DNA from 2 places in the Neobacillus sp. B24 genome. Region 2 is predicted to be linked to the other one. Evidence: a T-box and tRNA genes for the amino acid it is inferred to sense, from the RefSeq annotation. Region 2 holds a T-box; the other holds one or more tRNA genes.
What was found. A T-box is a leader RNA that pairs with one kind of tRNA and senses whether it is charged. The one in region 2 lies ahead of argS (arginine--tRNA ligase), so its partner is inferred to be a tRNA-Arg.
Positions count from the first base shown of each region.

Region 1: it encodes a tRNA-Arg, which carries the amino acid that the T-box ahead of argS (arginine--tRNA ligase) is inferred to sense. The anticodon was not compared.

Region 1 is NZ_AP035777.1:1,534,069-1,540,867, reverse strand. Features, by position in the region: gene ACZ43M_RS07715 (S8 family serine peptidase) at 1-1,513, shown strand, start outside; gene ACZ43M_RS07710 (alpha/beta hydrolase) at 1,597-2,538, opposite strand; gene ACZ43M_RS07705 (MFS transporter) at 2,774-3,466, shown strand; gene ACZ43M_RS07700 (MFS transporter) at 3,574-3,945, shown strand; tRNA gene ACZ43M_RS07695 (tRNA-Leu) at 4,064-4,145, opposite strand; tRNA gene ACZ43M_RS07690 (tRNA-Pro) at 4,173-4,249, opposite strand; tRNA gene ACZ43M_RS07685 (tRNA-Arg) at 4,258-4,334, opposite strand; tRNA gene ACZ43M_RS07680 (tRNA-Val) at 4,341-4,416, opposite strand; tRNA gene ACZ43M_RS07675 (tRNA-Ser) at 4,477-4,567, opposite strand; gene ACZ43M_RS07670 (DUF1659 domain-containing protein) at 4,889-5,107, shown strand; gene ACZ43M_RS07665 (DUF2922 domain-containing protein) at 5,180-5,398, shown strand; gene ACZ43M_RS07660 (YvrJ family protein) at 5,470-5,607, shown strand; gene ACZ43M_RS07655 (helix-turn-helix domain-containing protein) at 5,819-6,055, shown strand; gene ACZ43M_RS07650 (ring-cleaving dioxygenase) at 6,110-6,799, opposite strand, start outside.
Region 2 is NZ_AP035777.1:249,966-256,764, reverse strand. Features, by position in the region: gene ACZ43M_RS01370 (MFS transporter) at 1-76, opposite strand, end outside; gene ACZ43M_RS01365 (DinB family protein) at 182-649, opposite strand; gene argS (arginine--tRNA ligase) at 719-2,413, opposite strand; T-box leader at 2,458-2,673, opposite strand; gene ACZ43M_RS01355 (small, acid-soluble spore protein, alpha/beta type) at 2,779-3,033, shown strand; gene ACZ43M_RS01350 (TetR/AcrR family transcriptional regulator) at 3,085-3,681, opposite strand; gene ACZ43M_RS01345 (spore germination protein) at 3,905-5,473, shown strand; gene ACZ43M_RS01340 (Ger(x)C family spore germination protein) at 5,470-6,660, shown strand; gene ACZ43M_RS01335 (GerAB/ArcD/ProY family transporter) at 6,657-6,799, shown strand, end outside.

The DNA.
Region 1 (6,799 bases), 1.3 Mb from region 2:
TGATTTCAGTTCATGGGGTATTACACCAAACCTTGATTTCAAACCAGAAGTCACAGCACCAGGCGGACAAATTTACTCTACTGCAAATCATGATGAATACCAAATTATGAGTGGTACATCAATGGCAGCTCCACACGTGTCCGGTGGATCAGCCTTAGTTTTAGAACGAGTTGATAAAGAATTTGGTCTTAATGGGGCGGCAAGAGCAAAGCTTGCAAAGAAATTCCTATTAAATACAGCGAAGCCAGTTGATTTTGATGGAGCACCAGTATCTCCTCGCCGTCAAGGAGCTGGGTTAATGCAGCTTCATGCAGCATTAACAACGCCTGTAACGGTGACAGATTCAAAAACTGGCGAAGCAAAAGTAGCTCTTAAAGAGGTTAAAGGCAATACGGTAACATTTACCCTTACAGCAGAAAACTACTCTGACAATGCTGTAACATATGATGTCAATGCAAGTGCACAAACAGATTCTCCTATTAACGGCGGTGGCGTGTTTGTTTCAGCACCTAACATGTTCGGTGCAATTGATTTAGGGCAGGTTGCAACTGTTAATGGTAAGACAACCAGTACAATCGAAGTACCTGCAAAGGGAACAAAATCATTTGACGTCACTGTTGATGTTAGCGACTGGGATGCAGATTTAAAATCCTATTTCACGAATGGTTATTGGTTAGAAGGTTTTGTAAAACTAACGGACCCAACGGATTCAAATCCGGACTTAGTTGTCCCTTACGCTGGCTTTAAAGGTGATTGGAATGCGGCACCAATTGTAGACACCCCTGCTTGGGATCCAATGTCTTACTACGGATACACAGGAGTTGTAACGCCTGTTGGCGGCGGCAGCTACGATTTCTTGGGATTTGATCAAGCAACTGGTAACCTGAATCCAAATCTTATTGCCATTTCACCAAATGGTGACGGGACAAATGATGAGGCAACTTACATTTTATCTCTCCTTCGCAATGCAAAGAAATTTAATTTAAATGTTGTGAATACTGATGGCAAGGTAGTAAAAGAAATTGCCTCAGAAGTAGAAGTACCTAAAAACTACTATGATGGCGGAAGAGGCGCAATGTACTACCTATTCTCTGACTGGACTTGGGATGGTACAATGCTTAACGGTAAGAGAGCTCCTGAAGGCCAATATTACTTGCAGGTAGCAGCAACTCTTGACTATGAAGGTGCTAAACCACAAATCGTTACATTGCCAGTAAAACTTGACGTAACATCTCCTAAACTTAAAACAACCTTAGGCACAGACAGCAAAACAGTGTCTGTGGATGTTTCGGATAAAACAAGTGGTGTGGCTTACTGGTATGTTGAGGTTGATGGTGAACGTGTTTCAGAAGAACCATATGTAAAGGGTGAAACTTCCTTCGTTCTAGACCAGCCAGTAAAAAATGGCCAAACGGTCGAAGTTATTGCCGTTGACAATGCGGGTAACAAATCCTCCAACACTGTAAAAGTCGGCAGCAATGGCAACAACGGAACTACCGGAAATCAGAAATAAATCAGCAAAAGGCAAGCAATCTTTCCAGGTTGCTTGCCTTTTTGTTCCCCATAAAAGTTAACATGGATTTGGATGGTGCCCAGTCACCCTATTGATCTCAAATGGGTATCAATCCAATGAATAACATCGTCTTGGACTTCTTCCCTGTTTGTTTCATTCAGCAATTCATGGCGGGCACCCTCATAAAATTTATACGTAACATTTTGCATCCCTTCCGCCTTATACGCCTGGAAGGACTTAAGGACCCCTTTCGTGTCTCCCCCAACGGGATCCTTGCTGCCAGAAATGAGAAAAATCGGCAGACTGGCCGGTGTCGCCATAATATTTTCAGGTTTATTTACCGTTTCAAGACCCTCGAGCAGGTCATAGTAAAATCCGGCAGTAAAAACACCACCGCATAAAGGATCAGCTATATACATATCTACTTCCTGTTCATCTCTGCTGAGCCAATCGAAATCTGTCCGGGTTGGTTTAAACGCTTTATTATAGCTGCCAAAGGTGAGTTTGTTCATTAATGGACTCGGCGTTCTGCTGCCCTTCTTTTTCTTCTCACGCGCTGCTATCATCTTGCCGATTTTCCCTATGATTCCAGGATCCCCGCCTGTACCGCTAAGAATAACGCCAGCAAGCCTGTTTCCGTAAAGTTGAATGTACCGCCTCGATAAAAACGAACCCATACTATGGCCGAATAAAAAGATCGGCACGCCGGGATATTCTTTTTCAATGATGGAAGTTAGCGCTTCCATATCGTTCACGACCCTTTCAAACCCTTCCTCATCGGCAAAATACCCGATGCTGTTTGTCTTAGACCCTGTCATCCCATGGCCGCGATGGTCATTTCCATAGACAAATATATTTTGTGAAACTAGCACTCTTGCAAAAGAATCATACCGCTTTACATGCTCTGCCATTCCGTGGGAGATTTGAACAATCGCTCTCGGTTTTTCCGAGCTCTCTCCCCCCCACTTCACTGCATAAATTTCCAGTCCATCACTACCTTGATAGGAAAATTCTGTTTGCATCATCGATTATCTCTCCTTATAAAGAAAAAGGAGACCCACCCAATTGCCGTAAAAAATTGTGTGAGCCTCCGATCCTTCATCTTCCTATTAACCTAAGAAAAATATATCGAACCTGCAGTATATTGTCAAATTCGCCCTTTTTTCAAACGATAATTACATCCTATACTCATTAACACATAGAATAATTGCTAGTTTCCATGTAAAATTAACTTTAAAACAAGGCACCTGAGGTGAAGTCATGGCAGAAAAATCTTCGTATATGTATCTATTATTTCTTGGTTTGTACGCAATCTCCTATATGGGAAATGCCGTTTATGGAACATTTATGCCCGTTTATTTAAAAGATATCGGATTAAGCCAGACGTCGATTGCTACCCTTTTAAGCTTTGGCCCCTTAATTGCGATTCTTGCTCAACCTATTTGGGGCACCATCGGAGATCGGTCAGAAAGTAAAAACAAAGTCCTGCAATTGCTGACCCTGGGAAGTGCTATTTCGGTATTGTTATTTCCACTATCTGATCAATATTTTTATTTATTGATCATAATATGCTTGACTGCATTTTTTCAGTCATCGATCAACCCGATTAGCGATGCCATCACCCTGGAACATCTGTCTAAAACCAAATGGAATTTTGGCCCAATTCGATTGGCAGGAACAATTGGATATGCCGTGATGTCTGTTGTTTTTGGTATTATTGCAAGCAGAAATATAAACAGTATTTTTATTGTATTTACAGTTATTATGCTTCTGACACTTTTAATTTGTACCAAACTCCCTAAAATAAAGGGGCACCAGACTAGTAAAAACAAAGTTTCTTTGCTAGTACTATTAAAAAACCGAAAGCTGCTACTGTATATCACGATTAATTTTATGATACAGGTGACTCTTGGCTATTATTACGCTTTTTTCCCTATTTATACAAACAATTAGGCGCAGATAACAGTTTGCTCGGCTGGTCCATGCTTGTTTCGGCAATAAGTGAGATACCATTCTTGCTTTTTGGTCATAAAATTACCCAATGATTTGGTATTCCAGTGGTGTTATTAGGAGCTGCATTCTTCGCGGGCATTCGCTGGCTGCTCCTTTACTGGGTACATAATCCATTCATGGTACTGCCGATGCAATTGTTCCATGGCGTAATTTTTATCGTATTATCCGTAACACTGGCTATTTTTATTAATCAAGAAGTGCCTAAGGAATTAAAGGCATCTGGACAGACAATTAACGGTTTAATTAGTTTGGGACTTGCTAGAATCATCGGTAGTATTGCTGGCGGTGTTGCTAGTGACTATCTCGGAATGCGTCAAGTATTTTTATATAATGGAGTCTTTGCCTTTATCACATTTATTGTTTTCTCTTGGATTTTCTTAAAGGAATCTAAGGCTGTACCAAAGGCTTCTGTTTCTTAATAACCGTAAATAGTTGTCTACACGATTAGAGTATCGTATTCGTCTATTAAAATGAAAAAAGGTCAACGCTCGAATTGCTTCAGAGCATTGACCTTTTTGGCTTTCTGGTCTTAAATGATACCGGTGGTCGGGGTCGAACCGACACTCCTTACGGAACACGATTTTGAGTCGTGCGCGTCTGCCAATTCCGCCACACCGGCAAAGTGTAAAGATGGCAGTGATTTTACTGGTCGGGAAGACAGGATTCGAACCTGCGACCCCTTGGTCCCAAACCAAGTGCTCTACCAAGCTGAGCTACTTCCCGAACATATATGGCGCGCCCGACAGGAGTCGAACCCATAACCTTCTGATCCGTAGTCAGACGCTCTATCCAATTGAGCTACGGGCGCATTTAATGGTGGAGGATGACGGGATCGAACCGCCGACCCTCTGCTTGTAAGGCAGATGCTCTCCCAGCTGAGCTAATCCTCCAATATGTTATAACCAAAAGTCCTAACTGCTCGACCAAGATGAATATATGAAACTATCATATGGCGGAGAGCAAGGGATTTGAACCCTTGATACGCGATTAACGTATACACGATTTCCAATCGTGCTCCTTCGGCCACTCGGACAGCTCTCCACATGAGTCAGCTTTAAAATAATATCACGTTTTGAGTCGTTAGCCAAGAGTATTTTTTTCCAATCCTGTTGCCCTGTTTCAACAAAAAAAGCATTTACTTGGCTGAAATGCTTTCCATTGTTGTTATTTTTCTTTTTTATTTTCTTTTTATTTTTCTTTTTGTCGACGGGTTGTATCACGGTTCGTCGACGTATCGGTAAATGTACTAATGTAACTCAAGCCAATCCAGATGTGTCCTAAATGCTTTTTAAAAAATTTCCTCCCCCCCTGTCCTTTTCACCCTTAGAACGGTATATAGAGGGTGAAAGGAGGTGAGAAACAATGGCACAATCAATTTTGGAAGGCACGAAGCTTCGTTTGATGTTTGAGGTAGGCCTTGATGATTTGGGTAAAACAATCTACAAGTCTAAAACGTTTAGTAACGTGAGAAAGGAAGTTACGGGGGATCAATTATTCCAAGCATCGATGGCGATTTCTACATTATGCAATGATCCACTAAACACAGTGGAGCGTAGCGACAACACCATAGTCACTGCTTAATCCTTTAAGTAAACATTAGTGCACCCCGTACTCTGATCTGATGGTGCAAGAATCGAAAAGGAGGTGAAAACAATGGCAAAAACACTAGAATTACAGTTTGTCACGGAGCTCGGCAAGACAGCCCGCCTTTCCTTGGATAATCCAAAGGAACCCATTGACGAAGCAGCAGTAAAGCAGGCAATGGAACAAATCATCGCGGCAGATGTCTTCACATCAGCGAGCGGCCGCTACGTTGAGGCTAAAGGCGCTCGCGTCGTCGATCGCAACATCGTTGAATATGAGATTGTTTAATGAAACGGAGGCCGGATTCAGTCAATGAACCCGGCCTTTTTAATAAATTTTCAAGGAAGGAGTAAACATTCGTGGACCAACTCATCCCACTCGTCAGCGAGGTAGGCTTTCCCATCGTCGTGACCCTTTATCTGCTTTACCGGATTGAATCCAAGCTCGATTTAGTGGTTCAATCGATTCAAAATTTGCCCGAGCGAATGAAAGGGTGAAATATATTATGTTTGTATCTCAGAATCCTAAATCAAAAAGTTTAGGGTTCTTATTTTTCCCAACTCAAAAAAAAACAACCTGCTCGCAGTACCTTATTCATTTAATTGCCATATCACACCTTTTTATATAATATTTTGAATGAGTATTAATATCTGAGGGGGTGCATCATTGCCAATCGTCTCTGAGAATTATAAAAAAAATTAAAAAGCCTTGATACTAAAAAGTGCTTTTGAATGTTTTGCCCAAAAAGGCTTTCAAGTCGCTACAATGGAGGATATCGTAAACCATTCTAAAATGAGCAAAGGCAATCCGGAAGAACTTTCTCTCATCTTCTGGGGCGTCATTGATGGCAGTTCGCTCCATCATGCTATGCTTCTACAACACTATCCCTTTCAAAATGTCATCACCGAACTTAAACAACTGATTTATTCAAAATTAAAAAAATGAAAGACGATCATTCCTCAGCGTAGAATGATCGTCTTTATTTAAGTCAGGTTTGTTTTATTCTTTAATGAATTCCTTTGTACTTCTCACTGTATCAATTGGGCGAACGTATTTTTCTATTTCTGCGCGCTTAGGCTCTAGAAATGGAGGTAATGATAATTTTTCCCCTAGCGTTTCATAAGGTTCATCTCCCATGAAACCAGGACCATCTGTGGCAAACTCAAATAATATTTGTGGAGCAACTCTTGCGTACAAGGACTCGAAGAAGTGACGATTGACATAACCAGATGTATGGAATCCAAAACTGCTCATCCGTTCAATCCATTCTTCTAATACAGAGCGATCCTCCACTCGAAATGCCGCATGGTGCACCGTTCCATATCCTTGTCGGGCATCAGGAAGAACCGCATTATATTCCACAATAACCGAGGCACCATTGCCGCCTTCACCTACTTCAAACAAATGGAATGACCCTTCTTGAGCAGTCTCTTTAAACAGTAGGACTTTTTCCAGCATTTCTTTAAAGTAATCGAAGTTTGCAATTCGCACAAAGACGGGCCCTAAACCAGTAATGGCAAATTGAAGTGGAATTGGCCCCTTTTGCCAAGGTGTACCCGATTCTATTCCTTTATTGACCTCATCTGAAATCAATTGGTATTGTTGATCATCAAAATCAACAAAAGAAAGAGTTTTCTTTCCAAATTGTTCTTTGATCCCCGTATGTTTGACTTCTAAACGATCAAAACG
Region 2 (6,799 bases):
AAAAGTTAGCAAAACAAATGAGAATGAAATCCCTTGTCCAAATTTTTTCTTTCGGCCTTTCTAGCTGTTTATCCATAAAAAATATTGACTTCCTCTCTTTTCTTCTATTTAGCCCATCATCCTTTTAGAAAAATGAAAGACCGCTTCTGCGCCACGGCAGAAACGATCTTTTTATAACAAGTTATTTTGTGACAACTGTTTGAAGCACACGCTTCATCGCCTGAATTTGTCCCAGGTGCATGGCTTCATGGAAAATTGCAAAGTTTGCTAGCTCACCGTAGGTTTCTTGGCCAAGAAATGGTGCTTTCAGCTTTTCGCTAAAGCTTTCAGGCGGAATTTCTTTGATTCTGTTCATTTGCTGAACCAATTGCGCTGATAGTTCCTGTACTGACGGAACTTCCCCTTGCCAATCTGCTGGCTTTGTTCCGTTGCCGAATAGTTCCAAGTAGTTCGCAGGTAAATGTGCCGATTTTTTCGGATATCCAAACATAAACTGTTCAGCCACTGTTAATACGTGGCCAATATGCCAATGCAGTGTGTTGTTGAACCCTTCAGGTTGAATATCGACAATACTTTCGTCGATTGCACCCACATTTTTTAACAAGTAATTTCTTGCTACCTCATATTGCTTGAAAATTAACTTGCTCATTCTATCCCTGCCTCTCCCATTGATAACTCTATCTTATACCACTTTCATCCATTTTTTAAATAAAATGCCTTACATCTCCTCAGGAGCTTTAATTCCCAAGAGACGCAAACCTTCTTTAAGGATGACAGTAACACTATAGACTAGGGCAAGACGAGCATCGCGCTCCTCGCTCTCTTCAAGCACTTTTACCTCGGCATAGTATTTATTGAAGGCTTGAGCAAGGTCAACAATGTATTTTGCCACTTGAGATGGGTCGTAATTGACGCAAGCACGTTTAATCGCGTTGGAGAACTCCATCATCATGCTGACGACCTTCCATTCCTTTTCCCACGTTGATTGGAATGCAGGAATTTCTGCATCGGCCTGCCAATTGCCTTTTCGTAAAATCGAGCAGGCTCGCGCAAACGTATATTGAACGTATGGGCCTGTTTCGCCTTCAAAGCGAAGCATCTCCTCCAACGAAAACTCGATATCATTCATCCGGTTATTTTTCAAATCGTGGAAAATGACCGCACCAACTCCGACCTGTTCCGCCACTTCATCCTTATTTTCAAGGCTTGGGTTCTTCTCTTCAATATTATGACGAGCCATGGCGATTGATTCATTTAAAACTTCCTCGAGCAGGACAACCTTTCCTTTACGAGTCGACATTTTCTTGCCGTCTTTTAGCATCATTCCGAATGGGATGTGAACCATTTTATCGGCCCAATCATAGCCAGCTTTCTTCAACACAGCGATTAACTGTTTAAAGTGCAGGCTTTGCTCGTGGCCCACCACATATAACGATTGAACAAAGTTGTAGTTTTCTTTACGGTATATCGCTGCCGCTAAATCACGTGTTGCATAAAGCGTCGCCCCGTCCGATTTTTTAATCAGGCATGGCGGCAATTCTTCATCTGGCAGTTCAACTACCATCGCTTGGTCAGATTCCACCAGCAGCCCTTTTTCTTCCAGCATCTTCACAACAGGCTCCATTTTATCATTGTAAAAAGCTTCGCCAGCAAACGAGTCAAACTCCACGTTCATTAACTCATAGATTCTTGCAAATTCTTTCAATGACTCATCACGGAACCATTGCCACAGGCTTTGTGCTTCCTCATCGCCATCCTCAAGCTTTTTGAACCAAGCACGGCCTTCATCCTCCAGTGACGGATTCGTTTCGGCTTCCGCATGGAACTTTACATATAGCGCCAATAACTCTTTAATTGGATTTTGTTTTACCTGTTCCTCATCGCCCCAGTGCTTATAGGCGGAAATCAGTTTGCCGAACTGGGTGCCCCAGTCGCCCAGATGGTTAATCTTGATTGGCTTATAGCCGCATTTCTCCACAATCAGGGCAATCGAATTACCGATAACTGTCGAACGCAAGTGCCCCATCGAAAATGGCTTGGCAATATTCGGCGATGACATATCGATTGTGACATTGCCGCCTTCCCCAAAGTTCATGGAGCCAAAATTGCCTTTTTGCGTGATTACCTCACTGACCACCTGCTGTGCAACCTTCTGTTTATTTAAAAAGACATTCAGATAAGCGCCGACCACTTCTACCTTTTCGAACGTTGGTGATTGTATTTTTTCACTCAATTCTTGCGCAATTAAATTTGGCGCCTTGCGCTTTAATTTAGCCAGTGAAAAACAAGGAAACGCTAGGTCTCCGTGCGAAGCGTTTTTTGGTTTTTCAATTAACATTTCGAGATCGCTTGCAGCCATCTCGCCTTCCAAAGCTGAATGCAGTACTTCTGCAAGCTCCTTTTTAAAATTCATGATTTAGTCCTCCTTTTTCTACACAAAAAACCCCCGCCTCTAATAAAAGAGACGAGAGTTGTAATTCCCGCGGTACCACTCTAATTGTTCAAATTGAACCAGCTTTATCCCTTGTAACGGCGGGTATCCCGGCAGCCCCTACTAAAGTTCAGGTCTGCATCTCCAAAGTGCGCTTCATTATCTGCTCCGTATCAGGCTTCCACCACCCCTGACTCGCTTTAGACTTTACAGGTAACTACTCTCTTTTTCATTGATTTTTTGATTTGATTATCAGTTATTATACTGGAACTAATAAGAATAATCCAGTCTGGCTGATGAATTTTTTCCTATAAGGAAATCCTAACGTAATAAAGGAGGGAATGCAAATGGCCAGAAGAAATAAAATCCTTGTTCCCGAAGCCCGTCGGGGATTGGACCAATTAAAGGCAAAGGTTGTTCAGTCACAAAATCCTGATAATGCCAAGTTTGAGGCCGCTGAGGAGGTCGGTGTGCCTTTGAAAAAAGGCTACAACGGCCAGCTTACCTCAGAGCAAGCCGGAAAAGTCGGCGGCAGACTCGGTGGCAGTATGGTCCGCGAACTTGTCAAAATGGCACAGGAAAATTTAGCAAAACGGCAATAACGGACACACATGGACAAATGGCTCATATACAAAAAGACTTGTGTGCTTCCTTTACACAAGTCTTTTTTCACTAGTTTCACCCTGAAGACCTTTCAGCAAAAACACCTTCATGATATTTGCAATTTTATCAGAGCTAAGTGGGTCATGGTGTTTTTCCCAATCCGATAAGAGGGCAATATACATTTTAAGAAGCAAAAAGCTGGTAATCTCCGTATCAACTGTGGGAATCAACCCTTTTGTTACCGCTGTTTCAATTTTTACCTTTAAATAATCAATGATTTCATTTTCAACATGCTGCAGCATTTCCGATACTGCCAACGTTCCCATATCTGCTTCCTCTTGAACAAGCTTAATCATAAGCTGGTGCTGGGTGCGAAATTCCAATATCCGATAAAGAGCGCGGTGAACATTTTCGGTAAATGGCTTGCCAGGTTCAATCACCGCCTCGGCCTCAGCAATCATTTCTTTTACCAAAGATGAAATAATCTCTTCGAATAATTCCTCTTTGTTTTTAAAAAATGTGTAAATCGTCCCTTTGCCAACATTGGCGAGCTTAGCCACCTGATCCATCGTTGTTGCTTTATAGCCAAATAATGAAAATGACTTCGTTGCCGCTTCAACAATCATCTTTCTTCTATCGGGTGCCATCATTACGCCCCTCCCTTATGACTAATTTAGTATTTCGGTCAATTATTTATTTTTACTTTACCATAGCTTGATGGCGGTTTCAATTTATCGGTAAGGATTTTGGAGTTTCGTCAAGAATATTTACTTTCCCTGAAAAACCTCATTGGAGGCATCCCCTCCAATCCATGTATATACCACACTTGATTTGGAAAAATATTCACAGGATATGCGGGGTGGATTCGGGATGTTTACTTTCAAGAAGAAAAAATCAGAACATAAAAAAACATTGTCTGCGGTGCCAATTAATGAAGAGCTGAGTTCCGACATAACTAAAAGTGAAAAAATCCTTAGGCAACTCTTTCATAATTGCGCGGATTTTATCGTTCGGCCTATTCAGATTAACGGGCAGCCCAAAATTTTAATGTTTTATTTGGAAGGATTATTGGATACGAAGAACCTTGAAATTGTCTTGTTAAAGCCATTGTTCTTTCAAGGATTGCCGAATGGGTTGGGGGAGATTTCTTCCCTCAAACAAATCATGGAACAAAGACTCATTCCGGGAACATCAATGCAGACAGTGTCAGAGCTTAAAAAACTTGTAGAAGGTGTATTAAAAGGCGAACTAGGCATCCTTATTGACGGTGAAACAAATGCTTTACTTGCAGATTTTAAAGGAATGGAACAAAGGAACGTCGAGGAACCGGCAACCGAGGTGACAATCCGTGGTCCGCGTGATGGTTTTAACGAATCCATAAAAATCAATACCTCTTTATTAAGAAGAAGAATCCGCAGTACTAGGCTAAAATTAGAGCCTATTATAATTGGGGAGCTTTCACGGACAGATGTAGCAATCGTCTATATCGAAGGGATTGCCCAAGAATCATTGCTAAAAGAGGTACGCTCCCGGCTTAGCCGAATTGAAATAGACGGGATTCTCGAATCTGAATACATTGAGGAATTTATTGAGGATGCTCCGTACTCTCCCTTTCCGCAAATACAGAACACCGAGCGGCCAGATATCGTCACGGCAAATTTACTCGAGGGAAAAGTTGCCATTCTTGTTGATAATACACCATTTGCCCTCATCGTCCCGATGACTTTTTGGAGTGGATTGCAGTCGGTGGAGGATTACTATGAACGGTTTTGGTATACCTCTTTCATTCGATTAGTCCGCTATGTTTTATTTAATACTGCCATGTATTTACCATCTATTTATGTTGCTTTGACTACTTATCATCCAAAGCTTATTCCAACTACACTCTTGATTAGCATCGCAGCCGCACGAGAAGGTGTCCCGTTTCCGGCCATCATTGAAGCACTGATCATGGAGTTTGTTTTTGAGGGGCTGCGCGAAGCTGGAATTCGTCTGCCCAAAGCCGTCGGTTCTGCCGTCAGTATTGTCGGAGCCCTGGTGATTGGTCAAGCGGCTGTCCAGGCTGGGATTGTTTCCGCACCAATGGTTATTGTCGTCGCTACGACGGGTATTGCATCCTTTGCAATCCCCAGATACAACCTTGGAACAGCGCTAAGGCTTGTCCGATTTCCGATGTTACTTTTGGCCGGAGTATTTGGTCTATATGGTATTTGCATCGGTTTTATTGCGTTGACGATTCACCTTGTGAATCTAAGGTCCTTTGGTGTTCCCTACTTTACACCAGTTGCTCCGCAAATTCCTAGTGACCTAAAGGATGTGTTATTCCGTGCACCTAGGTGGGCCAATAAGTACGGTCCCCTATTTACATTTGGCAGGAATAAGCAGCGTGTTGAAGGTGGACAGATGCCAAGCCCGAATAATGGAGGAACTGACCAATGAAAAAGGTATTTTCGCTTCTATTTTGTTTCGTTTTCCTCACTGGCTGCTGGGACCGCAAAGAATTAAATGATCGGGCAATATGGCTCGCCACAGGCTGGGACGTGGCCGAGGATGGAAAAATAGAAATAAGCGGCCAAGTTGTCATTCCTGCAAATGTACAAACCCAGGGAGGCGGCGGCGGAGCAACTGGCCAAGGATATTTCACTATTTCAGCTAAAGGAAAAAATGTTAGGGACGCCTTGCAAAATATGCAGGCTAAGCTTCCGCGCGAAGCTTTTTTTGGCCACCGCCGCGTGATTTTCCTCGGCGAAGAATTTGCAAGGCGTGGCGTTAAAGACAAACTTGATATTAACGGCCGTTCCTCCGACGTTAGTCTTCGCACAGATATATTTGTAATAAAAGGCGGTACTGCCAAGGATATCATGACCTTAGCCAACCCATTAGAAAAGTCACCTGTAATCGCTACACTAAAGGAACATCAGCAGAGCGGCGGCAGGGGAGATACGTCATATCTATATTTCCTCATCGCTGCCAACCGTGAAGGCATACGCCCTTCCATCCCATTAGTAGAGGTTAGCAAATCATTGGAGGATGAACCGTCCGGAAAAGATAAATCACCAAAGCCGAAAGTATTGAGCTTAGCGGGTGTTAGTGTATTTAATAACCAGCTAAAAATGAAAGGTTTTTTGAATACGGAAGAAAATAGAGACATGTTATGGGTTATGGGGGCCCTAAAAAAAATCACGATTAGCATCAAGAATGGGGGTGGCGATACGAGCATCAACTTGATGAAAATCAGCAGCAAAATCAAACCAACATTTGATAAAAATGGAAAACCAAGCTTTACCGTCATACTTAAAGGAGACGGGGCGATAACCGAAAGCAATTCTGGAATGGATGTTTCGTATTCAGATAATCTTAGACGTCTGGAAAAGGAATTTTCCAATCAAGCAAAAGCACAGGTCCAGAAAACGATCGTTAAAGTGCAAAAGGAATATGGCCTGGACGTTTTTGGCTTTGGCGAGGAACTCCATCAACACCACCCCAAAAAATGGAAAAAACTAAAAGCAGAATGGGATCAACTATTTCCTGATGCCGCCATTACGGTACAAGCGAAAATTAAAATAAAACAGATTGGGATGGAGGGTCCATCTTTATTATATAAGGAAAGCGAGATTAAAAAATGAAGCTTTCAGCTTTGCAGGTGTTTTGGCTGATGTTCACATTTGAAACAGGAAACATTATTTTGCTTACCATTAATCCTGTTATGAAGATTGCTAAACAAGACGTCTGGATTGCTTATTTAATTGCCAGCGTTTTAGGAGT